Regions from separate parts of the Pseudoalteromonas sp. 1_2015MBL_MicDiv genome, predicted to be linked through region 1. Evidence: predicted binding sites of a transcription regulator. Region 1 holds the regulator's gene; each other region holds the start of a gene.

The links. The regulator sigma-54, encoded in region 1, starts transcription at its own class of promoters, with help from an activator protein. The targets are predictions, from matches to a motif close to GTTGGCACGNNNNTNGNNT.
Region 2: the regulator sigma-54 is predicted to act here: its motif matches at 2,137-2,155, upstream of fliE (flagellar hook-basal body complex protein FliE).
Region 3: the regulator sigma-54 is predicted to act here: its motif matches at 2,840-2,858, upstream of AOR04_RS15600 (LiaF domain-containing protein).
Region 4: the regulator sigma-54 is predicted to act here: its motif matches at 4,193-4,211, upstream of AOR04_RS07735 (EF-hand domain-containing protein).

What each region holds. Positions count from the first base shown of each region.
Region 1 is NZ_CP012737.1:3,191,709-3,199,177, forward strand. Features, by position in the region: gene lptC (LPS export ABC transporter periplasmic protein LptC) at 1-403, shown strand, start outside; gene lptA (lipopolysaccharide transport periplasmic protein LptA) at 393-935, shown strand; gene lptB (LPS export ABC transporter ATP-binding protein) at 932-1,657, shown strand; gene AOR04_RS14295 (RNA polymerase factor sigma-54) at 1,727-3,226, shown strand; gene hpf (ribosome hibernation promoting factor) at 3,253-3,540, shown strand; gene ptsN (PTS IIA-like nitrogen regulatory protein PtsN) at 3,545-3,997, shown strand; gene rapZ (RNase adapter RapZ) at 4,017-4,862, shown strand; gene AOR04_RS14315 (HPr family phosphocarrier protein) at 4,906-5,178, shown strand; gene mgtE (magnesium transporter) at 5,280-6,638, shown strand; gene AOR04_RS14325 (protein disulfide oxidoreductase) at 6,695-7,246, shown strand; gene AOR04_RS14330 (YgiQ family radical SAM protein) at 7,430-7,469, opposite strand, start outside.
Region 2 is NZ_CP012737.1:1,003,552-1,011,020, forward strand. Features, by position in the region: gene AOR04_RS04455 (sensor histidine kinase) at 1-605, shown strand, start outside; gene AOR04_RS04460 (sigma-54-dependent transcriptional regulator) at 602-2,041, shown strand; gene fliE (flagellar hook-basal body complex protein FliE) at 2,197-2,529, shown strand; gene fliF (flagellar basal-body MS-ring/collar protein FliF) at 2,550-4,265, shown strand; gene fliG (flagellar motor switch protein FliG) at 4,258-5,298, shown strand; gene fliH (flagellar assembly protein FliH) at 5,302-6,108, shown strand; gene fliI (flagellar protein export ATPase FliI) at 6,127-7,461, shown strand; gene fliJ (flagellar export protein FliJ) at 7,461-7,469, shown strand, end outside.
Region 3 is NZ_CP012737.1:3,461,041-3,468,509, forward strand. Features, by position in the region: gene AOR04_RS15575 (AAA family ATPase) at 1-776, opposite strand, end outside; gene AOR04_RS15580 (hypothetical protein) at 766-1,239, opposite strand; tRNA gene AOR04_RS15585 (tRNA-Ile) at 1,433-1,509, opposite strand; gene AOR04_RS15590 (YqaE/Pmp3 family membrane protein) at 1,789-1,947, opposite strand; gene AOR04_RS15595 (BON domain-containing protein) at 2,012-2,578, opposite strand; gene AOR04_RS15600 (LiaF domain-containing protein) at 2,895-3,560, shown strand; gene AOR04_RS15605 (VOC family protein) at 3,882-4,298, opposite strand; gene suhB (inositol-1-monophosphatase) at 4,533-5,336, shown strand; gene AOR04_RS15615 (substrate-binding periplasmic protein) at 5,458-6,267, opposite strand; gene AOR04_RS15620 (GGDEF domain-containing protein) at 6,285-7,469, opposite strand, start outside.
Region 4 is NZ_CP012737.1:1,680,928-1,688,396, forward strand. Features, by position in the region: gene AOR04_RS07705 (acetate kinase) at 1-329, opposite strand, end outside; gene yfbV (terminus macrodomain insulation protein YfbV) at 615-1,061, shown strand; gene AOR04_RS07715 (putative RNA methyltransferase) at 1,100-1,900, opposite strand; gene AOR04_RS07720 (energy-coupling factor ABC transporter permease) at 1,897-2,544, opposite strand; gene xthA (exodeoxyribonuclease III) at 2,550-3,356, opposite strand; gene AOR04_RS07730 (hypothetical protein) at 3,597-4,028, shown strand; gene AOR04_RS07735 (EF-hand domain-containing protein) at 4,252-4,773, shown strand; gene scpB (SMC-Scp complex subunit ScpB) at 4,925-5,515, shown strand; gene rluB (23S rRNA pseudouridine(2605) synthase RluB) at 5,512-6,381, shown strand; gene AOR04_RS07750 (YciK family oxidoreductase) at 6,467-7,213, opposite strand; gene AOR04_RS07755 (VolA/Pla-1 family phospholipase) at 7,420-7,469, shown strand, end outside.

The DNA.
Region 1 (7,469 bases):
GGCCTATGATGAAAATGGTAAAATTAATCATAAAGTTACAGCTGCTAAAATGGAATTATATCAACAGTTAGGCTTTACCTTTTTTGAAAAGCCCATTTTCACCTTATATAACGAAAAACAAACATGGCGAATAAATGCAGACGAAGCAACGTTATATGAAGGAAAACAATTAATTTTAGAAGGTAACGTGGTTGCCAAGAATCTTACTGATAATGCAATGATAGACAAGATTAATGCGGATAATATTCAAGTAGATATAAAACTACTCACGATGCGTTCAGAGCAACCCGTTATTGTTACGGGACCCAATTTAAAGATCACCGGTAAAGGCCTTGAAGCCGATTTAAAAACTGAAGTGATAAAACTTATTAACCATACGCGAACTATATATTATGACCAATAAAATTTCAAAAATACTTATTATTCCGACACTTATACTAGCTTTCAACCTTAGCGCTGCTGAACAAGCGATTCAACCTGCAGCGAATCAAATATCAATAAGTGCCGACAAACAAGAAGGCCAATTAAAAGAAAACGTCGGAATTTTTGAAAAAAATGTTGAGATTATTCACGGCAACCGCCGTATTACAGCCGACCGTTTAGAAGTACATAAACGTGATGAATTAGGCGATAATAAACAGCTACTAATTGCAACTGGTAGCCCTGCATATTTCGAAGAAAAACAAACTGACGGCACTATAATGAGCGCCAGCGCAAACGAAGTTCGTTATGATGTAGCTAAACGATTTTTAACCCTTATTGGCGATGCACAAGTATCGCAAGCGGGTCAAAAAATAAATGCCAAGAGTATTACTTACGATATGCAACAGCAATTAATTAGCGCTGAAAAAGACGAAAACTCAACCGATCGTGTGCATACTATTTTAGTACCTATTGAGACTAAAAAAGAAAAAAACGATAAAGGTCAGCCATGAGTACATTAAAAGCAGAACTATTAGCTAAAAGTTATAAAGGCCGTGAAGTTGTAAAAAATGTAGGTCTGGAAGTAAAGGCTGGCAGCATAGTCGGGTTACTTGGCCCTAATGGTGCAGGTAAAACCACAACGTTTTATATGATTGTAGGCCTTGTACCTAGTGATAAAGGCAAGATTTCTATCGACGATAACGATATTACTCTTTTACCTATGCATAGTCGTGCTAGATTAGGCATTGGTTACTTACCCCAAGAATCATCAATTTTTAGAAAGCTTACTGTTTATCAAAACTTAATGGCTATTTTAGAAACACGTAAAGAGCTAAATAAGCAAGCAAGAGAAGACACACTTAACAATTTATTAGATGAATTTAGTATTCAGCACATTCGTGATAGCCAAGGTATGGCATTATCAGGAGGCGAGCGTCGCCGAGTTGAAATAGCGCGAGCACTAGCCGCTGATCCTAAATTTATATTGCTTGATGAGCCTTTTGCTGGTGTTGACCCTATTTCAGTGTTAGATATAAAGAAAATAATAGAACATCTTAAAAATCGTGGTATTGGTGTGTTAATTACCGACCATAATGTAAGAGAAACTCTTGATGTTTGCGAAAAAGCCTACATAGTTTCTCATGGTGAGTTAATTGCATCAGGCACTCCAGAACACGTATTAAACGATAAAACAGTACGTGATGTTTATTTAGGCGAGCAATTTAGGCTGTAACATTTACGCCATGTCTTTAAGCATCTGCTAGTATTAATTATAACAACATAAAAGGATTGTTAGAGATACATGAGGCAATCATTACAGCTGCGCATGGGCCAGCAACTTACAATGACTCCACAGCTGCAACAAGCAATTCGCCTGTTGCAACTCAGTACATTGGATCTCCAGCAAGAAATACAAGAAGCACTCGACAGCAACCCCCTATTAGAGGTTGAAGAGCAAGATTACGCCGAAGATTCTGCTGGTAAAAACGAGCAAAAAGCAGATAACGACGATGTCACTGTTAGCGCAAATGCTGATGATGTTCCGAGCGAATATGAGCAAGACAGTGGTGAAGCACTTGCTAAAGATACGCTAAGTGATGAAATGGCTATGGATGTTAGTTGGGATGAATATATGAGCGCAGCCCCAGCATCATCATCAGGACCAATGCCTGAAGATGAATCTATATACCAAGGCTCCTCAACTGAAACGCTCCATGAATACCTAATGTGGCAACTACAACTGACTCCCTTTAGTCCTACCGATGAAGCGATTGCGATTGCGATTGTTGAAGCCGTCGATGATTCGGGTATTTTAACGCTGAGCTGCGAAGAAATTTTAGAAAGTTTTAATCAAGAGAACGAAGAAGACAACGAAGTTGAACTTGACGAAATAGAAGCTGTTTTAAAAAGAATTCAATTGTTTGACCCTGTTGGTATTGCAGCACGTAGTTTACAAGAATGCTTATGTATTCAGCTGAACCAATACGATAAAGAAACACCCTATATTAATGAAACAAAAATGATTTTAACCGAGCACATTGATCTATTAGCTGCTCGCGACTATCGTACATTAATGAAAAAAACAAAGCTCAAAGAAGAAGAGCTTAAAGAAATAATGACTTTAATACATACTCTTAGCCCAAAACCGGCGGATACTATAGTTAGAGAAGAATCTGAGTATGTAATTCCTGATGTATCGGTGAAAAAAATAAAAGGTCGCTGGGTTGTTGAACTAAACCCAGATAGCATGCCTAAAATCAGAGTCAACAGCCAATATGCAGCAATGTCACGCACCGTTAAATCAAGTGGTGATAGCCAGTTTATTCGCTCGCATCTACAAGAAGCTAAATGGTTTATTAAAAGTTTAGAAAGTAGAAACGATACACTATTAAAAGTAACTAATTGTATTGTTAAGCAACAACAAGGTTTTTTTGAGCATGGCCCAGAAGCCATGAAACCAATGGTTTTAAATGATGTAGCAGAAATGGTCGAAATGCACGAATCAACTATTTCACGCGTAACAACTCAAAAATATATGCATACACCTCGCGGTATTTTTGAGCTTAAATATTTTTTCTCAAGCCATGTAAGTACTGAAAATGGAGGCGAATGCTCATCAACAGCAATACGCGCTCTCATTAAAAAATTAATCGCAGCAGAAAACTCAGCAAAACCATTGAGTGATAGTAAAATTGCAGATATATTAGCTGAGCAAGGAATAAAAGTAGCGAGACGTACAATCGCAAAGTATCGCGAATCTCTAGCTATTCCACCGTCAAATCAGCGAAAAAGTTTGATTTAAGACGCTAAACAAAGAGGGTAATGCTTATGCAACTAAACTTAACTGGTCGTCACGTAGAAGTAACTGATTCATTAAGAGATTATGTAAATACCAAATTTGCGAAGCTAGAAAGACACTCAGATCATATTAATAATGTTCATGTCATTCTTGATATAGAAAAATTAAACCAAAAAGCTGAGGCAACGATTCATGTAAGTGGAGCTGAGTTATTTGCCTCTACTGAACATCAAGATATGTACGCCGCCATTGACTCGCTGATTGACAAGCTCGATCGCCAAGTTATTAAACACAAAGAGAAGCTTGCTCGACACTAATATTATGAAATTAAGTTCACTTATATGCCAGGACTGCAGCAGAGCTGCGGTCCTTTTTAATAGTAAAAAAAGAATTTTAGAGTTCATCAGTCAACTTGCTCATGACAAGCTCCCATATCTTTCTCAACAAGATATTCTCAGCGCCTTAATGAATAGAGAAAAACTGGGAAGCACTGGTATAGGAAGAGGCATTGCAATCCCTCATGGGCGAATGAGCGGCGCAGAAGAGCCCTTAGCACTCGTATTAGTAAGCGAAACACCTATTAATTTTGATGCTATAGATAATCGCCCTGTTGATATATTTGTTGCTCTCATCGTACCTGATGGCGATAACCAGCAGCACTTAAAGACGCTCGCAACGATAGCTGATAAACTAAATAATAAAGATTTTTGTAAACAGTTACGCAGCGCAAAATCAGATACTGAGCTGTATCAAGTTATTGTAGAACAATCGTAATTAACATAATGGGTGATAAATGGAATTAATTATCATAAGTGGCCGTTCCGGTTCTGGAAAATCGGTTGCTTTACGCGTAGTTGAAGATTTAGGTTATTATTGCGTAGATAATATTCCAATTAATCTGCTACCTTCTTTAGTGAGAAGTGTATCTGATAACTACGACAAAATTGCAGTTAGTATTGATGTCCGTAATTTACCAAAAGAGCAAGATGAATTTAACGATATCCTTGAATACTTACCTGGCTTTGCTAAACCGACTCTGTTTTATCTAGACAGTGAGGATCAAACATTAATTAAACGTTTTTCTGAGACTCGCCGTCTACACCCGTTATCAGTTGACTCATTACCTCTTGATTTAGCTATAAAAAAAGAAAAAGAACTACTCGATGTTCTCACTACTCGCGCTGACTATATGATCGACACGAGTGATTTAAGTGTTCATCAACTTGCTGAATCAATTCGTGAAAAAATTCTGGGTAAAAAAGATAAACAACTCATTGTTACTTTTGAGTCGTTTGGCTTTAAACACGGCATTCCTAAGGAAGCTGATTATGTCTTTGATGCACGCTTTTTACCGAACCCACATTGGGAGCCAGAATTAAAACCTTTAAATGGCTTAGACCAACCCGTAAAGGATTACTTAGCCAGCCACAGCATTGTCCAAAAGTTCACTTGGCAAATTCAAACTTTTGTACAAACATGGTTGCCACATTTAGAGCGAAATAACCGTAGCTACTTAACTATTGCTATAGGTTGTACTGGCGGGCAACATCGCTCAGTATATTTAGCACAAACGATTGGTGAAAGTTTTTCGATGACACATCCAAATGTAAAAATCCGCCATAGAGAACAAGAAAAATAACTCATTCAAAATAATCATCTGTTCAGCTTAGGTAGAGTAACTTATGCGTTTAGAAGACACTTTTTTAATAAAAAATAAATTAGGACTTCATGCAAGAGCCGCTACAGTATTAGCGCAACTTGCTATTAAATTTGATGCCTCAATCATGATATATCAAGATGATAAAGAAGCGCCTGGGGACAGTGTATTGGCTTTAATGCTACTGGAAAGCAGTCAAGGAAAAGAGGTGAAAGTAGTGTGTGAGGGCCCTGATGCCGAACAAGCTTTACATGCCGTTGGTCAATTGATAGCACAACGCTTTAATGAAGAAGAATAGCACTTAGCTAAAAACCGAAACTAAGATAAACTAAATGTGGTTAATTACCCCATTAATAAACCTCCCTATCCATAGTTATATAAAAATCAATAAGGACGCCAATGCCTGAAGCTTTTGAACAAGACTATCCACTACAACAATTAAAACAAGTGACAAAGTCGCTTAACAGTGGTCAATTTGTTCAAGTTAGGCGGATGTTAGCAAAAACAGCTCCTTGTGATACCGCATTATTATTAGAGTCATCGCCGCATAAAATTCGCCGACTACTTTGGCAGTTGGTTGACCCTGATGTACAAGGTGATGTTCTTGAAGAGCTTTCCGAAGATGTTCGTTTAGGCATTATTGCCCAAATGGAACCTGAGCACATTGCAGCCGCAACTGAAGACATGGGCCACGATGACTTAGGTGAAGTACTCCGTAGTTTACCAGACACCGTTTATAAAGACGTTGTCAGCGCGATGGATATTCAAGACCGTGAACGTGCAACACAAGCACTTTCATATCAAGAGCGTTCAGCTGGCGCGCTAATGAACACCGATACGGTAACCATTCGTCCTGATGTAACGCTCGATGTTGTACTTAGATATATTAGGCTACGTGGGGAGCTACCAGAAGGTACAGATGACCTATATGTTGTTGATAAACACAACTGTTTTATAGGCGCTCTATCACTGAGTACGTTATTAACGAACCCACCTGAAAAAATTGTTCGCGATTTAATGGATGAAGATTGTGAATCAATCCCAATTTCAATGGATGAAAGTGAAGTCGCGCAACTATTTGAGCGCCATAATTGGATATCAGCACCTGTTGTTGATGATAACGATCAATTACTTGGTCGTGTCACTATCGATGATATTGTTGACGTAATTCGAGAAGATGCAGAGCATAGTTTACTAGGCTTAGCCGGTCTAGATGATGAAGAAGATACCTTTGCGCCAGTACTCAAAAGCTCTAAAAAGCGCTCAGTTTGGTTAGGTGTCAATTTACTAACCGCACTTGCAGCGGCCTTTGTTGCTAGCTTTTTTGAAGGAACACTAGATGTTTTACCTATTTTGGCGGTACTAAACGGTATTGTCCCTTCTATGGGTGGCGTTGCAGGAAGTCAATCGTTAACGCTTGTTATACGCGGTATTGCAGTAGGCCATATAAACCAAACAAACCAACGCTTTTTAATGATAAAAGAACTTGCCATTGGTGCGTTAAACGGTATTTTGTGGTCATTATTAATTGCAGGTGTTATTGCCCTATGGCAATGGGACTTTATGCTTGGTGGTGTACTTGCCTTCGCTATGTTTATGAACTTAGTCGTGGCTGGTGTGGCTGGCGCAAGTATTCCAATAATACTTAAAAGAATGAATATAGACCCCGCACTTGCAGGGAGTGTGGTGCTAACCACTGTGACAGATATTGTTGGTATATTCGCCTTTTTAGGAACTGCTACCTGGTTGCTGGTATAAATTAGAATTTTTTGCAAATAACTAAAGTAAAAAATACTTAGGGTAAAGCAGCAATTATGACAACGAATATCAAGAATAAAAAAGTGACACCCAAAAAAACGCTAAAACAAAAAAGCGTATCCATATTAAAAAGTGTATTGGTATATGGCTCTATATTTTTCGTCATTTATACCGCCGTCAATTGGTGGCGGCAACCTGTCATGCCAGCAAATCCTCAATTACAATTAACAGATTATAAAGGGAAAAACATTGATCTAGCTGCAATGAGCCAAGATAAACCAACCCTTGTGTATTTTTGGGGAACTTGGTGCTCTATTTGTAGTATTACCTCCCCTGCCATAAACGAACTCGCAAACGAGAATAATTATCCTGTCGTGAGCATCGCAATAAAATCAGGTTCTGATCAAGAACTACATAACTATCTAAATGATCATGGCTACAGTTTTACGACCGTCAACGATCAACACAGTGAGATATTTACCGATTGGCAAGGGCAAGTCACGCCATCTTATATAATCTTAAAAGATAATAAAATGACGCAAGGGCTAACAGGTATTCAGCCGTTATGGTCACTTAAATTACGTTTGTGGTTATCATCAACGTTATAAGGAAGAACTGACTGCAAATATATAGGCACTAAATACGCGCAGCTCAAAGAGGGGGCTCTAAAAGCTCACTCTTTATCATCTACAATAATATTGATAATAAAGAGCAAGGTTAACTCAACTTACGTATTACGAAGGCTGAAAAGCGCGTATCGCAATTAAACTAATAACTGGCAGATTGAATTACTAACGTGTACTTTGACGATTACCACCTACTTTTGGTTTA
Region 2 (7,469 bases), 1.8 Mb from region 1:
TAGGCTCAAAGCGCTTGCCAGAAGCATCTCGCGATAATTTCCAAACTAAATTGATGTCACGATTAAAAGATTTAGAAACGCAGGTTAATGACATGCTGTTATTTGCTAAAAGCGGTGAGCAGCAAGTCGTTGAACAAGTCTCTATGCAGCAATTATTAACAGAAGTGAAAACCGGTGCTGATGCCATGGTCGCACTTAATGAAAGCGAGCTGGATGTAAGTCTTCCTGAACCAGATATTGTAATAGTGGGGAATAAGACAGCGCTAGCCAGTGCTGTTCAAAACCTTATTCACAATAGCATTCAAGTGATTGGTTCTGGGGCTAAAGTGCACTTGAGTGCCGCGACTGATTTAGAAGATCACGACTTTGTGCGTATTAGTGTAAGCGATAATGGTCCCGGTATTGATTTAAGTCAGGCTGATAAAATGTTTGAACCCTTTTTTACTACAAAAAGCCAAGGCACTGGTCTAGGGCTTGCTGTTGTAAGTTCGGTGGTTAATGCGCACCAAGGACGTGTTGACGTTAGTAACAATGCTCATGGTGGAGCTTGTTTTAGTTTACTGTTGCCAATACGCGCGACATCTAAATTAGAGGAATCATTATGAGTAATATTATTTTAGTCGTAGAAGATGATGCGGGGCTCCGTGAAGCTTTAATTGATACGCTGGAGATGTCAGGTATTGAATGCGTTTCAGCTAATAGCGCAGAGCAAGCGATGTTATTGCTTAAAAAAGAGCAATTTTCATTAGTCGTAAGTGATGTGCAAATGGGAACCATGAGTGGTTTGGACTTACTGCGAAGTATTAAATTAAATTATCCCGACTTACCTGTATTGATGATGACGGCCTATGCCACGATTGATGATGCTGTTGAAGCTATGCGTTTAGGTGCTATTGATTATATGGCTAAACCATTTGCACCTGAAGTGCTGCTAAATATGGTGAGTCGCTATTTGCCTGAAAAAGCGAAAGAGACAGATGGCCCTATTGTTGCCGACCCTAGTAGCATTCAATTACTCGAACTTGCAAGTAAAGTTGCACGCTCTGATGCGAGTGTAATGGTGCTCGGGCCTAGTGGTTCAGGTAAAGAAGTGCTCGCGCGTTATATTCACGATAAATCGAGTCGATGCAATGAACCCTTTGTTGCTATAAATTGTGCTGCGATCCCTGAAAATATGCTTGAGGCCACTTTATTTGGTTACGAAAAGGGGGCGTTTACAGGTGCTATTCAAGCATGCCCTGGTAAATTTGAACAGGCGCAAGGCGGAACAATTTTACTAGATGAAATCACTGAAATGGATTTAGGATTACAGGCAAAGCTACTACGAGTGCTACAAGAGCGGGAAGTAGAGCGTTTAGGTGCTCGTAAGACAATCCAACTAGATGTTCGTGTGTTAGCAACGAGTAATCGTGACTTAAAAGAAGCGGTCGCTAAGAACCAATTTAGAGAGGACTTATATTACCGACTTAATGTTTTTCCATTAATGTGGCGACCTCTTTGCCAGCGCCCTGGTGATATAATTATACTCGCAAAGCATTTAATAGAACGCCATATAAATAAAAGTAAAGAGCCTATGGCCTACTTAGATAAAGCAGCAGAGCAAAAACTACTTGCTCATGCATGGCCTGGTAATGTTCGTGAACTGGATAACGTAATTCAGCGAGCACTGATACTACGAAGTGGTAATACAATAAATGAACATGCTATTTTTATCGAAAACTCAGTAGCAAGCGATTTTGTAATTACACCAACTGAAGTGTTGGAAACAGTAACGTCAAACGAAGCTATAAATAGCTTAAGCACGGCATATTACGATGAAAAAGTGCCTATGGCTGGTGAGCCAAAGCAAGATTTACTTGCGGTTGACACGGGGAGCTATAAAGATGAACTTAAAGACAAAGAGCATAGTATTATTTTAGAAACATTAGCCCGCTGTCAAGGTAAGCGCAAAGATGTAGCAGAAACATTAGGTATTAGCCCTCGAACATTACGTTATAAGCTAGCGCAAATGCGCGATTTAGGTATTTCACTTCCTGCATAATCCCTCTAAACCCCAAATTTAATTAATTTAATTTGGGGTTGTCAAAACTCTGACTCACAAATTAACTGTAACCAATTGTTTTTATTGTATTTTTAATTGGCATGGTTTGTGCTTTATTTTCTTTATAAGCTTAACTGCATTGTCAGAGAAAAATTATGAAAATTCAAAATAGCGCTGTCTTTCAAGAAATGCAATCAATGGCCCTTGAAGCTGGCCGTAATAATCAAATTAATAAATTGCCAACTCAAGTGCAGTCTACTTCTACTGCACAATTTGGCGATATGCTAAGTAATGCGCTAAATACAGTGCATGAGTTACAACAAGATACAGGCCAAAAAGTAAAAGCAGTTGAAATGGGTGACCGAAGTGTATCGCTTGCTGAGGCGATGATTGCTTCTCAGAAATCTTCGGTTGCATTTGAAGCTACAGTACAGGTTCGTAATAAACTTGTAGAAGCCTACAAAGAAATCATGAACATGCCTGTTTAACTAGGTAGTGGAGAATTATCGTGGCGCAATCTAACCAATCTACAGACCTTGCACTTGCTAGTGGTGATATCGACCAAAGTGATAGTGATGATCAACAAGAACAGAAATCAGGCTATTTAAGTGCTTTAAATGGTACAGATGTATTACGCCAAGTGACACTGGTTATAGCTCTGGCTATTTGTTTGGCTATTGCCATTTTTATCATTATTTGGGCACGTCAGCCAGATATGCGCCCATTGGGTAAAATGCAAACAGAAGAGTTAATTCAAACCCTCGATTTTTTAGATGCACAAAAGATAGAATATCAACTTGATGGTAATGTCGTATCGGTTGATGAAAGTGAATATCAAAATATAAAATTATTAATGACTCGCGAAGGGTTAGACCAAGGACCTACTTCGGGATCAGATATTATCATGCAAGATATGGGGTTTGGGGTTAGTCAGCGTCTTGAACGTGAGCGCCTCAAACATGGTAGAGAGCAGCAATTAGCACGTACTATAGAAGAGCTTAATAATATTACTCGTGCGAAAGTATTGCTTGCGATACCAAAAGAGAACGTATTTGCGCGCAGAGAGAAAAAGCCATCTGCCACCGTTGTGTTAACACTTAAACGTGGGCGCTCTCTTAATGGTGAAGAGATAGACTCTGTTGTTGATATGATTGCTTCAGCAGTACAAGGCTTAGAGCCAGCTAGGGTGACTGTTACAGATCAAAATGGTCGCTTATTAAATTCAGGTTCGCAAAGCTCATTAGCAGCACGTTCTCGTAAAGAGTACGACTTAGAACGTAAACGAGAACAAGAATATTTAGAAAAAATAGACAGCATTCTAATACCTGTCGTAGGGCTTGCAAATTACACAGCCCAAGTTGATTTAAGTATGGACTTTAGTGCGATAGAAGAAACACAAAAACGCTACAATCCAGATTTACCAGCAGTGAGAAGTGAAACCACATTTGAAGAAAATAACATAGGCGGTTTAGCTGTTGGTATTCCAGGTGCGCTTACGAATCAGCCTCCACTAAACTCGAATATTCCAGAAGTAGCAGGACAAGGTGGTGCAGGAACAGGTACTTCGCCAACTCGTAATCACAAAGAATCTACGCGAAACTATGAGCTTGATACTACTATTTCGCATAAACGCCAGCAAACGGGGGTAATACGTAGAATAAGTGTATCGGTTGCTGTTGATTATATTCCAAAAGTGGGTGAAAACGGCGAAACGACCATGACACCACGATCAGTGGAGGCATTGTCAAATATTCGTCGTTTATTACAAGGCGGTGTAGGGTTTGATATGCAGCGTGGCGATGCACTTGAAGTGGTAACAGTGCCATTTGTGCGTGAAACGACAGGTTTAGACCTTGAAGTCCCAATGTGGGAGCAAGATTGGTTTGTGAAGTATGTGCGTCTTGGTTTAGGTGCCTTAGTAATTATTGTTCTTATTATGGCCGTAGTTAAGCCAATGCTAAAACGTCTAATTTACCCAGATAATACTTTGGAAGAGTATGATGAAGATGCATTGAGTTCAGGGGTTGATATTGGTGACAGTACACTTGATATGCTAAATAAAGACTTTGATTCTGCTTCAATTGGCTTCTCTAGCGATGGTACACTACAGTTACCAGACCTACATGGTGACGAGGACTTATTAAAAGCAATTCGTGCCCTTGTAGCTAACGAACCAGAACTATCATCACAAGTAGTGAAAGCGTGGTTAACAGAAGATGACTGATCAAGAACAAAAACAACTGCCAACAGCATTTGATGTTGATAAGCTCGATGGTGTAGATAAAGCGGCTATATTACTTTTGAGTTTATCAGAAGAAGATGCGGCGCAAATACTCAAGCATTTAGAACCTAAACAGGTACAAAAAGTGGGTATGGCAATGGCGGGCTTAGATGACTTGTCTCAAGCTAAAATAAGTGCCGTGCATAATTTGTTTATTGAACAAATTCAGAGTTTTAGTACGATAGGCTTCCAATCAGAAGATTTTATCAAAAAAGCACTTACAGCTGCATTGGGTGAAGATAAAGCAGCCAGCCTTATTGACCAAATTGTTATGGGATCAGGCGCTAAGGGACTTGATTCTCTTAAGTGGATGGACTCTAAGCAGGTAGCGAATATTATTCGTAATGAGCATCCGCAAATTCAAACTATCGTTTTATCTTATTTAGAGCCAGAGCAGTCTGCTGAAATATTGGCACAGTTTCCTGAAAAAGTACGTTTAGATTTAACTATGCGTATTGCTAATCTTGAAGAAGTGCAACCAGCGGCATTGCAAGAGCTCAATGAGATTATGGAAAAACAATTTGCAGGTCAAGCGGGTGCGCAAGCAGCTAAAATGGGCGGTTTAAAAGCTGCAGCTGATATTATGAACTACCTTGATACAAATGTAGAAGGGCAGTTAATGGACTCTATTCGTGAGCACGATGAAGAGATGTCACAGCAAATTCAAGACTTAATGTTCGTATTTGAAAACTTAATGGATGTTGAAGACCGTGGCATTCAAGCAATTTTGCGTGAAGTACAACAAGATGTACTTATGAAAGCGATTAAAGGCACAGACGATGCTCTTAAAGAGAAAATATTAGGTAACATGTCTAAACGTGCCGCAGAAATGCTTGCTGATGATTTAGAAGCAATGGCACCTGTAAGAATTAGTGAAGTTGAAGCTGCGCAAAAAGAAATTTTATCAACTGCACGTCGTTTATCTGATTCTGGCGAGATTCAGCTAGGTGGCGGTGGTGGTGAGGAGTTCCTGTAAAGCATGAGTAAGTTAAAAGGTCGTCCACTCAATGCAGAAGAAGCAGATGAATTATTAAGAAACTGGTCAGTGCCCAATATGGCTCCGGACGAAAGAAGTTTTGGAGATCGTTCAACTGCTTTTGGCACACCACTTTCGGATTTATACAAAAAAGAAATGGCCGAAGAGGTACCTGTAGAGGAACCTCAGGAACCTGAATTACCTTCTATTACTATGGCTGAACTTGAGCGAATTCGACAAGATGCTTATGAAGAAGGTCTTAAACAAGGGCATGAGCAAGGTTATATTGATGGTTTTGATAAAGGCGTTACAGAGGGAAAAGAGGCCGGTTATAAAGAGGGGCTTGAACTAGGTAAAACTCAAGGTCATGAGGACGTAAAACCATTAATTGAAGAACAACTCACGGGTTTGCGTAGCATATTAGATAATTTAACTACTCCTTTGAATAAAGTGGATGAACAAGTTGAAAAACAATTAGTCCAATTGACAGTAATGCTTGCTGAAGCAATAATTTATCAAGAAGTAAAAACCTCTCCTGATGTTATTTTACATACACTTAAACTAAGTATCGATTCGCTTAATGCTGAGCAAGAAAAGGTACGTATACATTTACACCCAGAAGATTTAGAACTCATAAAAAACAGCTATGGAGAACAAACCATCGCAGATAATAATTGGCAACTAATCGCTGAACCTACACTTGAACGTGGCGGTTGCGAGGTTAAAACAGCCCAATCCTCACTCGATATGACCTTGAAAACTCGCGTCAAAGAAACATTGGATAGTTTTTTGCATAATAGTGGTATCTAACTACTTTATTGGCATGTCATGTCTGAACAATGTGCATCTTTAAGCGAACGCTTATCTCAATATAAACAGCATATTAATACACCAGCCCTCGCGGTAGCGGGTATTTTAACACGTGTCGTAGGCCTCACACTTGAAGCAAAAGGTTTACGTGCGCCTGTTGGAAGCCAATGCAAAATAGAAACTATGAATGGTTTTGTTGATGCTGAAATAGTAGGTTTTAATGAGCAAACTCTTTACCTAATGCCTAATGATCATATTTCAGGAGTATTACCTGGTGCTCGAGTGATCCCTCAGGTCAATAACTTAGGTTTACCCGTTGGAATGAGTTTGTTAGGCCGCGTTGTTGATGGATTAGGTCGCCCACTTGATGGTCTTGGTAAAATAAATGCGGAACATTATTTAAAATTTGCACAAAATACTATAAACCCACTTTCTCGACGTCCGATAAGCCAGCCTATGGATGTGGGAGTGCGTGCTATAAATTCGGTCATTACTGTAGGTCAAGGCCAGCGCATGGGCTTGTTTGCAGGTTCTGGTGTCGGTAAGTCGGTGCTTTTAGGTATGATGACACGCGGCAGTGAGGCCGATGTTATTGTTGTTGGACTAGTAGGTGAACGTGGCCGAGAAGTAAAAGAATTTATTGAAGAGATTCTTGGTGTAGAAGGGAGAAAACGTTCAGTTGTTGTTGCTGCACCGGCTGATTCATCTCCTCTTATGCGTTTAAAAGGCTGTGAAAGTGCTGTAACAATTGCTGAGTATTTTCGTGATCAAGGTTTAAATGTATTGTTGCTACTAGATTCAGTTACTCGATATGCAATGGCACAACGTGAAATTGCACTTGCTGTTGGCGAGCCTCCAGCTACAAAAGGTTATCCGCCATCAGTGTTTGCTAAATTACCGGCGCTGGTGGAACGCGCCGGTAACGGCGGGGAAGGGCAGGGATCAATTACTGCTTTTTTCACAGTATTAAGCGAAGGTGATGATATGCAGGATCCCATTGCTGATGCTGCACGGGCTATTTTAGATGGCCATATTGTACTTTCCCGTGATTTAGCTGACAGTGGTCATTATCCGGCAATTGATATTGAAAAGTCGATTTCACGAGTGATGCCTCAAGTTGTCTCACAAAAGCATATGCAACAAGCTCGTGTGCTTAAGCAGGTATATTCTATGTATCAGCAAAATAAAGATATGATCACTTTAGGCGCTTATCAAAAAGGCACTGACCAAATGCTTGATCAAGCTATTAATATGATGCCCAGAGTTAATACTTTTTTACAGCAAGGTATGCGTGATGTGATTAGTTACGATGATGGCTTACAAGGCTTAGCACAACTATTAGGACAAGCATAATGGCTAAG
Region 3 (7,469 bases), 270 kb from region 1:
AATACACCCTCAGCCTGCTTTTGAACTACTTTAGCATCTATAAATTTCAAAACTCCAATCTCTGAATGTTTCGCGTAGCGATCTTTCAAATCTATTGATACTTTAATTTTTAATTCAAATTTTAAAAGTTCAAATAACGCTCTTAAATTAACTTTTGTTTTACAAGCTATTGAATGAAATATTGACTTAACTAAACGTTGGGTTTGAGGAAGCACATAATCATCAGCATATACGGTAGCAGTATCTTTATTTTTAAGTAATTGTGGTGAAAATAGGCTATATGAGCCCTTGTACTCTGAGTTTAAAATCGGAAACTTTGAATACGGGCTTTCAGAAATCGCAATAATGTTTAAATATATCTCTTTGTTTAACAAGGGATAAGTGTTAAGTGAATGTCTAAAATATCCATCATTTAAAGTCACCTCACTACCATCAAACTTTTTAATTATTCTTGCGCTATTAGATTTCTTAAATTTAACCATCTCCTCAAGCTTGGAGTTTGTACTTTCAGAAAAAGTTAGTTTAGTCTCAAATTCATAACTTTCTTGATACCTTTTAAATTCGTGTTCAAGAATTTCATCTAAAGGATCTATATAAGGAGAGTTATTTTTTTTAAGCTGTAATCTTAATAAACAACCAATTACTTGTATTAAGCACTCTGTTTTTCCTGCACTATTTTTTCCAACTAAAACAGTATAGTAATTATTATTGTCTTCGAAATTATTGCAAATTAACTTATGCTCAAATCCATTTATAGTGATTTCTTTAATTTTCATCTGATAACGCCATTAAAGAGTATACATTTTGAAAGGTCCCTTTTTTAAAATTTGCATTACCTAAAACCAATTCTTTATGATCTCCATAAACATTTAAGCCAATAGATCGTAAATCTAACTTATAAATCTCCAAATGCTTTCCATCGTTATTCCCAGCCTCCAAGATTACATTCTTCCCTAGCGATACTTGAATTCCACTTTCAGAACATTGAACATTCGATTCTAAAATCTGAGAGGTAGAATCTTTAACTATTTCTACAAACTTTCCCTTTTCAGCTTGTGCCGTCAACCACACTCGCGGAATCTTACCGGCCCTAATAACCAACGGAGACCATAACCCTTGCTCTGATTTTATAATATGAGAAACGTTCTTTAAGTAGTTACTACATAAAACAAGCTCTTCATATAATCCAAGATCATAATATGAAAGATTAATTTCAGACATTTCTTTTGAGATATCCACTATCGGCCCCTTTCCATTTAAGTATAAAAACCATTGGATTACAGATATATGAAATCCTATGGTTTTAACTTCTAAAATATTAAAATTTAAATTAAGCTGGCACGACTTGCAATAGGGAATGCATACGAAATACAATTAAAGTAGCACAGGGTAATTTCGGTTAGTAGGTATTTACTTGGAAAGTTTGTAAAAGTGGTGGCCCCTCCCAGACTCGAACTGGGGACCTAACGATTATGAGTCGTGTGCTCTAACCAACTGAGCTAAGGGGCCAACTTTTATATAACTGCTAGGCAGTTAATTTTTGAAGCGTTCAGTCACAGAGCGACTAAAGCGGGTTGCAGTATAAAAACTTTTTGGGGGCTTGTCACTACTAAAAACCTTTATTTTAACAATCAGTAAGCTAACTGCTTAAATAGTAATCTTTTATGAGGGAGTAATGTGTAAAAATGAGGAATTTAAGAGAAGGGATTCATGCAAGCCAATTAAAAGTGCCTATTTAAGCTGTATTTAAAATTGACTTACACAACTAATAATACAAATAACACAACGTTACTTTTTAGCAATAATATAAATGGCGTGTATTAACCCTGGGAAATAACCTAGCAGTGTTAATAAAATATTTAACCAAAAATGCATACCTAAGCCTACTTGCAAAAATACACCTAGTGGCGGTAATAAAACTGACAATATTATACGAATGATATCCATAACTTAACTCCTTTAAAATTAAAAAACAAAAAGCCCAGATTCACTGGGCTTTGAGTATAGTGCATTATTCAGCAACGATAGATAATTTATCTACCACGTCGCGCACATCTTCAGCATTTTTGGCAATTTTAACCGCTAGCTGTTTTTCAGCTTCAGATTCTACAGAACCGTTTAGAGTTACAATACCGTTATCGGTATCAACATCGATGTCTGTACCACCAACTTCTGAGTCAAATAGGAAGCGTGTTGTGATTACGGTGGTGATTTTAGCGTCTGTTAGGTCGTTATCACCATCATCCATCATGTCTTTGTCTGTGTTTTTGGTATCCATGTTTTTTACAACAGTCAGGCTGTTTTCAACATCGGATACGCCATCTAGGCTAAGTACAAGTTCTTCTGCTAACTCTTTTTCAATTTCGCTATCAACTTTACCTGTAAGTACTACCTTGCCATTTTTTACATCAGTGTTAATGTCAAAGTTGTTTAGATTAGTGTTCATAAGTAGCACTGTTTCTGCCTTACCATCAATCCAAGCATCTTTACTTTCGTTTTCCCAGCTGTTTGCTTGGGCACTCATAGCCGTAGTACCAAGAACTAAAGCCGCGATAATAGATTTGTTAAATGTTTTCATAATCTTTCTCCTTTTGATTAAAGACACTTTAACTAATGCGAACTTTAGGCCAACTAAATTTAACATTTAAATTCAATGGGTTGGGAATTTAAATCAACTCATTTCATGTTATAGCCGTGTAACTATTTACAGACTCATCGGTAAAACTTTCTCACATTGTGAAAATAGCTAGATAATTGCTGTTTTGGTTAATCTATCGTTAATATAACAAAACTAAAAACAGACTGAAAAATTAAGCCTCTGATAATTATTGAAATTATATTTGGTACGCCGTTTGCTTACTCACTACCAATAGTAAATATAATAAGGAATACCCATGTCTGTAAAAGTTGAAGACCGCCCAATAGAGCAAGTACGCGAACAAGTGATTGATCAATTAATTTATAATTACAGCCATGGCGTTATTTCAGTGGATGCATTTGAAAGACGCTTAGATGAGGCTATGGATGCAAGTAATAATGAAGCTTTGTTAATCCTAGTTGAAGACTTAACACTTAATACCGATCAGCAATATAAAGCAGAAAAACAATCGCAATTTACTCCACATTATAGTGCACAGCAAAACAGCGATGATGATTTTACGCTACGCAGCATTTTGGGTTCTAACGAGCGCAGCGGTCAATGGGTTGTGCCAAAAAATATATACTTAACCAATTTTATGGGCTCTGTAGTGCTTGATTTTACTGATGCCATTTTTACCCATCAAAATGTAACGATTCACGTTAACTGTATTTTTGGTAGCGATGAAATTTATGTACCAGAGCATGTAAATGTAGTCTCTAAAATGTTTTGTATTTTAAGCAGCCTTGAAAACAAGTCGGTATCGCTTAACAAGCGCCAAGGGCCCACTATTCATATTGAAGGTAAAGCAGTAATGGGATCGGTTGAAGTTAAAATAAAACGCACCATAAAAGAGAAGTTTATGAGCTTTGCAAACGAGCTAAAAACACAACTTGGCGTTAATAATAACCGCTCATTATAATTTATCTAGCAGCGCGTTAGAGTCGATTGACCTTTAAGGTCAGATATTGCCTTAATTAGGTGCGTTTAATTGCTGCCCGAGATTTGTAACCTAAATAACCTGAACTCTGGATAATAAATCTATCTCAAGCAACTATTTTCAGTGCTAACTGCAGTCCTAGGTAGAGCCTTTCGTTAGCCTGTGTTTGGCATTTATACGTTGTTATTACCTATTTATAGGGAATAAGCACACCACATAGGTGTGTTCTACTAAAAACCAAACACACGGCTTAAAATTCAACTTCGAAAGATAAATAAGCCTAAGTTACTGCCTGACGTTTTATTATAAATCGTTATTTCGCTCGCTTGGTATATCACTTAAATATTCTACAAACTCTACTTCAAATCCAGCCGGATCGATAAAATAAACATTTTTTCTAAATGGGTTGTCACCGCCTTGTTTATCTATTTTAAAACCAACTTGTTGCAAACGCTTTACTACTGCATCTAAATTTTGGGTAACGTAAGCAAAGTGCGCTAAACCTAATTGATGGCCTGCTAAATCTCGGTTTTCACCTTCACCATGATCGCTCATTGCAATGTATTGTGTGTCATCACCAAAATGCACCCAGCGCCTTGGTTTACCATGCCAAGTGCCCCTACCTTCACTTCGGATTGACCAATAAGGGAATACCGCTTGATAAAATTTAATCATATCCTCAATATTATTAACCACTAAATTGACATGTTCTAAATACATAATGTGTCCTTCTTGATTAAGTATGCAAACACAATAAAACCTCAAGTTAACTTTAGGTAAAGTGGTTTTTTAGATTTATTTAAATTTTATACAGCCGCAAATATATATGCAGAACAATAAAGTATAAAAAACACACAAAAGTATTTAGGGTTTATTGTTTACTTTATGGCAGAAATCGCTAAAATACGCCGGCTGAAATATATAAACGTTCTTTTACAACCCAAAGGTAACTCCATGCATCCAATGTTAAACATTGCGGTTCGCGCTGCGCGTAACGCAGGCAAAATTTTACTTCGCGCAAGTGAAGATTTATCAAAAGTTGAAGTGCAACAAAAAGGCGCTAACGACTTAGTAACTAACATTGATAAAGAAGCTGAAGCCGTAATTCGTGACACTATTTTACAATCTTACCCAACTCACTCGATTGTTGGTGAAGAGTTAGGTGAGCATAAAGGCAAGGATGATGATTACCAATGGATTGTAGATCCTATCGATGGAACAACTAATTTCATCAAAGGCATCCCTCATTACGCGGTTTCTATCGCACTTAAAGTTAAAGGTCGTTTAGACCAAGCTGTTATTTATGATCCAATTCGTGGTGAGCTTTTCACTGCTTCTCGTGGTCAAGGCACTCAGCTTAACAGCAAACGTCTTCGTGTAAGCAAAACTACCGTTCTTGCGGGCACTGTACTTGCTACTGGTTTCCCTTTCAAAAATAAAAACCACATGGATGCATACACTGAAGCATTTAAAGCATTGTTTGTACACACTGCTGATATTCGTCGCGCAGGTTGTTCTGCACTAGATATGGCATACGTTGCAGCGGGTCGTGTTGATGGATTTTTTGAAATTGGTTTAAAACCGTGGAATTCTGCAGCGGGCGAACTAATGGTTAAAGAAGCCGGCGGTATGGTTGTAGATTTTGCTGGTGGTAATAACTATAGCCACAGCGGTAATATCATCTGTGGTTCACCAAAATTGACTCAAGCGATTATTCGTGAAATTCGCCCAGTATTAACTGAGTCGTTACTTCGCTAATTTAATGCTACTAATACGAATCTGCATAAGTATTTGAACAATTTAACGAATTAAATTTCCCTACCTAAGTAGATTGGTACAACAGTATACTAAAAAGGAGCTCAGGCTCCTTTTTTTGTGTCTAAAAATAAGGGTTATCAAGCTTAAGCTCTATTGTTTTACCTTTTGTGTAAGGTAATGAATTAAGCTCTGTCGCGAAATACTCATAAAATAGCGCATCAAATTCACCATTTTTTTGCATGATTTTAAGCCCTTTTTCAATCGCTTGAGCCAGTTCGGGTTTATTTTTTGAGACAAAATAATAAAGCCCAGTTGGATAGCTAATGTATAAATCTGGCACTATTACTAAATTCTTATCTTTTAAATCCATGAGCTCTGAATTAACTTCGATGAATGAGCGCGGAAAATAATCAATCCGCCCCTGGCTTGTTAATGCAAACATCGAGTTTAAATTAGAAAGTGGCCTAACACTTAGTCCATTGTTAACTAATATCCGCATGTCAGGCCAATCATGACCTTGCACTGCAATAAGCATTGATAATTGCTCAACAGAGGTAATACCTTTAAATTTATCTACATTTTTTGTATTCGTAAGCAGTGCTCTTTTACCAATATACCCTTTAAATAAAGGGATTTTAATTGCAATCGCCAACGACTCTCGCTCAGGGCTACTCATACTCCAATATAAATCAAGGGCGTTCCCATCAAGTGCCATAAGATTTCGTTGTTGATGAGGGTGAACTGGCACTAAATTTATTTCAGCTGAGTAATCTGCTCTGATAAGTGCTTTTGAGAGTAATTCATTGAGGTAGTCGTCACGCGTAAAATGCGAGTGTTGATCTTGAGGGACATTAATAATATTGACTTCGCTTGCTATAGCACTACACACAAACAAGCTTACAACGCTAACCAGATACTTAAATGGCAACATAATAATCACCTACTTTGTTAAACTACCTTTTTACTATTTGCTAAACGCACCACCGCTGGTGTAGGCCTTCTTCGCTTACAGATAAAAAGATAGCTATGACGGTATCGTTTGGCCTCTTTTTTAGCATCAGTCGCTAATGCAGCTACTTGATGACTATTTTTACACTGTTGTAAATCAGGTTCAACCAAACCAATCGATAAGGTCAGTAAAGGGACAAATTGCTTTTCACCTTCGCGATTTGTAGCCCAGTATCCTTTGCTTTTAATATGCTCAGGAGTAAAAAATAGCTGTGACTGCAATTCAAACCGTTCAATAATTGTATTGCAAATTGTAACTGCATCACTTTGGTCAAACACAACCATAAAGTCATCACCGCCAATATGTCCTACAAAGTTAGCACTGTTTGTGCAAGCTTGCACTGTTACATCGGCTAATAATTTAATTACACTATCACCGCTGGCATAACCATATAAGTCATTAAATTGTTTAAAGTGATTTAGGTCTATATAAGCTAATGAAAATTTTAACTTATTACGCAGCCTTTGCTCTATAGCTTCATTTATAGCAACATTACCTGGTAGCATAGTAAGCGGATTAGCGTGCTGTGCGTGGCGAATTTTTTCTTCGGTAATATGTTTTAGAATATCTCTCAGTGGCGCTAATCCCAAGTATTTATTATTGCGTGTAATAACTATATGCCTGCGTATATCAAAATCCTGATCTGTTATTTGCTTACTTACGACATCAAGCATTTGATTCTCGTCAACGACTAATGGTTGCTTGTCCATTAATTCTGTAACTGGGCGTTTATCATAAAGTGCGTGCCCGTAGGGGGCCGCAAATACTTCCGTTAGCTGATCTTTATGAAGTAAACCAATTGGCTGGTCATCTTGATTTAATACTGGGATACTAATAATTGATTTGTCTTGCTCAAATAGCTTGTGAGCATCCTTACAGCGTGTTTCGCTATCAATTGCTGACTGAGTTAAAGCAAGATACCCTATTGCCATTGATTGCTCACAGAGCGCCTTTGCTTTAAATGTTAGTGCTTGTATTTGCTCAGAACTAAAGTCATAACTTGGTCGTAAACTGGGCCTTTCGAGTAAAAATCCCTGTACGTTACTAATGCCTAAGCTCTCAACTAACGCCAGCTCCTCCGGACGCTCAATACCTTCTGCAATAACGGCTGTATTAGTTGCTTT
Region 4 (7,469 bases), 1.5 Mb from region 1:
TCGTCAATCAAAACAGATTGCGTAAAATGCTCGCCGCCGTGCACAACACGATGACCCACAGCAATAAGTTGCTCATCTAAACTATGATCTTTTATTAGGCTTACTAACGTATCTATTGCCTCTGCATGGGCTTGACCTGCTACTAAGTTAATGACAGTTTTAGCGCCTTTGAATTTATATTTTATAGAAGGAGTTGTTGCACCTAAGCGCTCTGCTAGACCAGATATAATTTCGTGGCCCGTGTTTGCATCAATAATGGCAAATTTTAAGCTGGAGCTACCACAATTTAGTACTAAAACGTGTTGTGACTTAGGGGAGGTTGTTGGCATAAATTCATTTCCATAAACAAAATTTAGTAAGTGAACGTGAAACATTAATCGTTACACTCAGAGTGATAAATAAGGCTCAAACATTTAATTAAGCTAAACTAAAATGTAGCTGAATCAATGCGAAATATTTTACCCCAGTTATGGAATTTAGTTTAGTGTTTTGCACACTTTAACAGCAAAATTAAGCACTTTTACTGAGAAAGTAAAAGCCCTTAAAATTGTGTTACACTTTAGAAATAATCAATTTAGTATTGTGTTTTAATAGAGTCACTGTGAGGAGTCATGATGCAAAAAAGTGTGATGTCACAAGTACAAACAGGGCGGTTGTATGCAAAACAATGGCCAATGAGAAAAGAGTTAGCACCTCTATTCATCGAGTTTAAGGTTATTAAAGCTACTGATCTTGCGATCACAGTTATGCCTATTTTAGCCATGCTTACGTTATTTTTTCAGCTGAATTACCTCGGTTCAGACTTCTTACCGCAAGCTATTGCGAGTGCTTTGTTTTTTATCTCGTTACCGTTACAAGGGTTATTATGGCTAGGTAAGCGTGCGCAAACACCTTTAGAGCCAGCCATGCAAAAGTGGTATCACGAGCTTTATACAAAAATGGTTGCCAACGGTTATCAAGCGCAGTTAAGCGAAAAAAAGCCTCGTTATTTGGAGCTTGCGAGTCTACTTAAAGACATGTTTGATAAAATGGATAAAGCGTTTACGAAAGAGCAATTTTAGACGTCGTTAAACTTACGCCTAAATAACCCCAAATTTGATTATGCAGTTTTTGTAAACTGCGTAATGTAAAATGACAAGGTGACAGTATGCTCGCCTTTTTCCCTAAGTGTTTCCCAATGTTCTGGCCTGAACTTCCATGCAAATGGCGTCATCATTATTAAGTCTTTAATATCAGTAAAGCTAAGCGCTACATGCTCTGTTAAAAGAGCTTGCTCTGATTTTTGAAACCCTTTTGGCGAAGATATTTCAGTATGTTCGTTTACTTTTGAATATATATACGATTTTAGCTCTTTTAAATGACAAGGTCCTGGGCTTGCAACCACTAATGTTGCGTTTTGATTTGCAAGGCGCTCAAGCTCTTGCTCAAACAAAGGTGCAAATACGCTAACAAGTACATCAGCAAATTGGCTTTCAAAAGGCGCTTGGCTAATTGATGCCACACTAAAGTTGCAATTAGAGTAGCGCTTTGCTGCATATTTAACCGCAGATTTTGAAATGTCGACGCCGTACACAACTGCGTTTGTTTTACTTGCTATTGCTTGGGTATAAAACCCTTCACCGCATCCCAAATCAATAATAGTATTTGCACTTATATTACTGATTATATCGCTAAGGTTTTCTTGTAAAAAGCCATAATAGCCACGTTCTAAAAATGCACGCCTAGCTTGTACCATTTCAAGCGAATCGCCTGGTTGTTTTGAGTTTTTTTGTTGCACAGGCAGTAAATTAACATAGCCCTCTTTAGCAACATCAAAGCTATGGTTGTTAGCACAACGAAGTGTTGAATCAGTTTTCAAAAGTGCGTGGTTACACAGCGGGCATTGATATTGTAGACTCATGAGCCTAGGTAGTCCTTATCGTAAAAAGTTTTTACCCAATGCGGGCGATAGGTGATCATAACTGTTATAGCCATGCCGTTGAGCATTGCTTCAGGAAACCAAATTATGGCACTTAAATAAACGTAGTTATCTGCGAGTTCTTGCCAATTGTATTGCCCTATAGCTAAGTAAAATAAAGCACCTAGGCTTATTTTTATACAGGCTATAACCCCTGCAGTTATGAACGCACAAACAAATATATAAACAAAAAAATGACGAGGTAAATACTGGTAACTAATTATAAAGCCAAGGTAGCTTAATAAAATAGGAATAAATGCACAAATAAGCAGTTGAACTGGCAACAGTTCAAGTTCAATTTGACCAAATGCAGTCAGTAGGGCTGTGGCAAGTAGGCTACTTAAAATAGTCAATCGCCAGCCTAAAATTAATGTTGCAGCTGTAACGCCTAATATGTGTAAATCGAGGCCAGTTAAAATTCCTGCTTTTATTCGCCAAAGCACTGCAAACACTAACGCACATGCAAGCACCCCAGTTTGACGGGCTGGCGTATTAAGCAATGTTTTATATGTTTTTTTATCAAAGCTTAGTAGGGCAATAATAATTACAAGGGCCCAAAGTAGCCCTTGTATTGTTATGCTGAGCATAGTAATTACTTAAATGTTGACCATATAGGGGCATGATCTGAGGGTTTTTCAATACCGCGCAGTTCGTAATCAATACCAGTATCTATACAACGTGCTGCAAGCTCATTAGTTGCAAGTACTACATCTATTCGAAGTCCTCGGTTATCTACAAACCCCTTAGAGCGATAGTCAAACCATGAGTATTGATCGTCTGTTTCTGGGTTTTGTTCTCTAAAGGTGTCTTTAAAGCCCCAATTAAGTAATGTTGCAAGCCATTCACGCTCTACCGGTTGGAAAGAACATTTACCCGTTTTTAACCAACGTTTAGCATTTACTTCACCAATACCAATATCTAAATCGGTAGGTGATATGTTGATATCGCCCATAACAATTATATCTTGATCGGGTGTATGGTTTGTTTCAAGGTGAGTCATCAAGTCAATATAGAACTGGCGTTTATAAGGGAATTTAGTTTCGTGATTGATATTATCGCCTTGCGGGAAATAACCATTCATTACGGTTAAATCACGACCGTTTTCTTGCTCTACAGTAACGCTTATCATGCGTTTTTGCGATTCCTCTGTATCGGTAGCAAATCCTTTTAAGACCGATTTAGGCTCTTTCTTGCATAACATAGCCACACCATAATGTGCCTTTTGACCATGGTAATAAACGTGGTACCCCATTTTTTGCACATCTTCTAGTGGGAACGCCTCATCATGAACCTTAATCTCTTGCAGTCCAATCACGTCTGGTTGATGTTTATCGATAATTGCTTGTAATTGATGAAGACGAGCACGCAGACCATTGATATTGAAAGAAATCACTTTCATTGAATTTACCTTAAAATTGGTTCTATTTAATGCACTAAATTGTATCAGTATTTACGCGTACATAACATGACTGAAATGGATAAAATCGCTGCATAATTGTTGACCAAATGGTGTTTGAAGTTTAAACATTGTTAATGCTATATTAATTTGTTAAATAAATAAAAAATTCAATTGATATCTAAAAAGTAGGTTATATAATGCGCGAAATCACTCAATAAGCTCGTTCAAATAGGATCTCACATGAAAACACAACTAATTTTAGCTGCAGCACTTTTAGCATCAACTACGGTCTCGGCACAAAGTAATTCGTATTTTAGTAAAGATAATAAAATAGAATCTAAATTGTGTGTATTAAGTGCCAATGAAGGCTTTTCTGCCGCTCGTAAAGAAGCAGCCCAGCATGGTGTGTTTTTATCACGCTTTTCACAAAGTATTTTGTGTAATGGCGAAGATATTCGTGATATTGCTAAAAAAGGAACAACTACTGAAGTGATTAAAACTAAAGTTGAAGTGTTTGCTAAAGACACTCAACAAGAAACACAACTGTGTATGACTGCTTTGAAACAAGGTTTAGCGCCAGTTCGTCAAAAAATCGGTAATTTAAACTCTCTAAAGTGTAATGGTCAAAAAGTAACTGATTTTGTAAAACGTTATCAAAATGCGGCTATTTAATAACACAAAAATTTGAAAAGCATGCCCAGTATATTTATATATACTGGGCTTTTTTTTGCAAAAATTACAAAGCACTTTGCAAAGTTTTCAGATATAACTTATTGAAATTGTTTGTTAAATGCTCTTTTTATTTGTAACTATTTGATTTTAATTAGTTAATTAACATTGGCATCCGAATTGTATTAGCTAAAGTGACATTTATTTAATTACAAGGACACGTCTTATGAAAAAGTTAACATTAGCAACAACAATTTTAGCATCTTTAAGCCTCGCGGCTTGTTCTTCAAATCAAGGCCTTGAGAAAATAGACAGTGATTTTGCAAGCCTGGACAATGACAGCGATGGCTACATTTCAAAAGTCGAAGCGGATGATGATAGCATCTGGGAGCATTTTTCGAATATTGATACCAATATGGATAATGAAATTAGCCGTAAAGAATTTAACGCCTACATGCAGCTAAATGCAGGTAAAGTGGCGACTGATAGTGACGTAAGTGAATCAGCGTTTAAAGCTGAAATAGCTAAGTTTGATAAAATTGAGAGTAGTTTTTCAAGTTTAGATAATGATAGCAACGGTTATATTTCGATTGCTGAAGGCAACGATGATGATATTTCAAATCATTTTGGTTATATGGATGAAAACCAAGATAAGCGCATCAGCAGAAGTGAGTTTAAGGGCTACATTAAAAAATACGGTAATGCTGTAGCCGAAGATGACGCACTAGAAGCAATTAAACGCAGCTAATTTTTGCTTTTAAAATAATCAAGTTAGAAGCCAGTGATTGTCACTGGCTTTTTTGTGTTTTAAATCTAGTTATTTGGTAGATATATTTTCCTAGTTTGGTGTTGTTCTGTCATAATAGATGGCTGTGTATTTTTATTTGTTAAGAGTGTGTATGGCGGGTCGGCGAATTAGTGATGAACAACTAGTTGAGATCATTGAAGCAGCTATTTTTGTTGCAGATAAGCCTGTTAGTAAACGCCACCTTAAAGACGTAGTATTAATAGATTTAGCTATTTCTATGGCGCGAATAAACGACGCAATAGATACTATACAAGAACATTTTCAAACTCGTGGTATTCGTCTAGTCGAAGTTGGCAGTGGTTATCGCTTTCAGGCATGTAGTAGTTTAAGCCCTTGGTTAAATAATTTGTGGCAAGAACGTGCGCCTAAGTATTCACGTGCTTTACTGGAAACATTATCGCTTATTGCATACAGGCAGCCCATTACACGTGGCGAAATTGAGCAAGTAAGGGGAGTTACTACGGGTTCGAATATTATAAAAACCTTACTCGAAAGAGAGTGGGTTAAAGTGGTGGGGCATAAAGAGGTTCCGGGTAAACCGGCTTTATATGCAACTACTAAACAATTTTTAGATTATTTTTCGTTAACAGGTTTAGATAATTTACCAGCGCTGCCAACAGAGCAGCAAAGTAAAATTAACCAGTTATTAAGTGATCCTTCTGTGAGAGAACCATCCGAATGAGTATACAAGGTGAAAAGTTACAAAAAGTCCTAGCCCGTGCAGGCGTAGGCTCGCGCCGTGAAATGGAAAAATACATTGATGCAAACCGCGTTAGTGTAAACGGTAAAGTGGCAAAGTTAGGCGACCGTGTTGAGGAAACAGACTTAATTCGTGTTGACGGACACACTGTGAAAATTGAAGAAAAAGCAGATAGAATTTGTCGTGTAATTATGTATAACAAACCAGAAGGTGAGCTAAGTACACGTAAAGATCCAGAAGGGCGTCGTACTGTATTTGACCGACTTCCTCGTATTGATGGCGATCGTTGGATTGCAGTAGGCCGCTTAGACGTTAATACATCAGGTTTGATGCTGTTTACTAATGATGGTGAGTTAGCAAACCGTTTAATGCACCCAAGTTATGAAGTAGAACGTGAATACTCTGCACGTGTATTTGGTGAAGTAACCAACGAAACGGTTAAAAACCTACTACGTGGTGTTGAGCTTGAAGATGGCCCAGCCAAATTCACGACTGTAACCCCAATGGGTGGCGAAGGTGTTAACCGATGGTTTAACGTAACGTTAAATGAAGGGCGTAACCGCGAAGTCCGCCGTTTATGGCAATCTCAAGATGCGGAAGTATCTCGTCTTATTCGTATTCGTTACGGTAAATTGGAGCTAGATAAGCGCGTACCGCAAGGTGGTTGGATGGAGTATGATCTAGAAACGGTAAACTATTTACGTAAAACCGTTAAATTAGGTCGCGAGACGCAGACTAAGCTTTCTGTTATGCCAGAAAAGCGCAAAGATAAACGCGCTAAAATCAACCAAATCCGTAAAGCAGTTAAAAAACACAATCAACGTGTTAAGCCGACTAAACGTAAATAATCAATTAGTTATTTATTTAACACAAAAAAGCCGCTCATTGCGGCTTTTTTAATGTGCTTTTAAATAACACAGGACTTAGGCTGAGTTATTTTTTTACCTGAGCATCTAACGATTCGCCATTCACTTCACTAGAATCGTCACTCATTAGATATAAATAGGTAGGCATTAAATCCTCTGGTGTAGCAAGCGCGTCTCTATCTTCACCTGGATATGCAGCCGCTCGCATTGAAGTGCGCGTAGCACCTGGGTTAATACAGTTTACACGAATGTTTGTTTTACCTACTTCACATGCCCATGTTTGCATCATGCCTTCTACTGCAAATTTCGAAATGGCATAAGGTCCCCAAAATTCACGGCCTTTGCGACCAACACCTGATGATGTGAATACGATTGATGCATTATCAGATTTACGAAGAACCGGAAACAAGGCTTTAGTGATCATAGCTTGTGCAGTCACGTTCACTTTCATTATATTTTCGAACGTAGATGAGCAAAAATGCTCAAGTGGGCCAAGCGAGCCTAAAATACCGGCATTATTAAGAAGCCCATCTAGGCGGCCAAACTGATATTCAATCGTTGCGGCAAGGTCGCGGTAGTTTTGCTTCGTTGCGCCTTTTAAATCCATAGGCACAATTGCAGGTTTAGGATAACCTGCATTAACAATTTCATCGTAAACACATTCAAGTTTATTAGTTGTTTTACCTAATAAAATAACCGTAGCACCATACTTTGCATATGTAATGGCTGCTACTCGACCAATGCCATCGCCGGCGCCTGTTATTAAAATAACTTTATCTTTGAGTGCGTTTTCAGCTGCTTGATAAGTGTGCATAAAAGTACCAAATTGTATGATTTTTTTAATTTTAACATAGCAAAACGTGAAGTAATCGAATTTATTGCAAAATTAGGTGGCGAAAATAGAAACTTTACGTTAAGTTTAACTGGTCTAATGTCTCATTAATAACCTGATTACATTGTTTTAACTTAATACACTGATTAAACACACTATAAAAATAAAATATGTGCGGAGCCAACAATATGAAAAAAATGCTACTTTCACTCTCGGTTACAGCTGCTTTAGCAGGTTG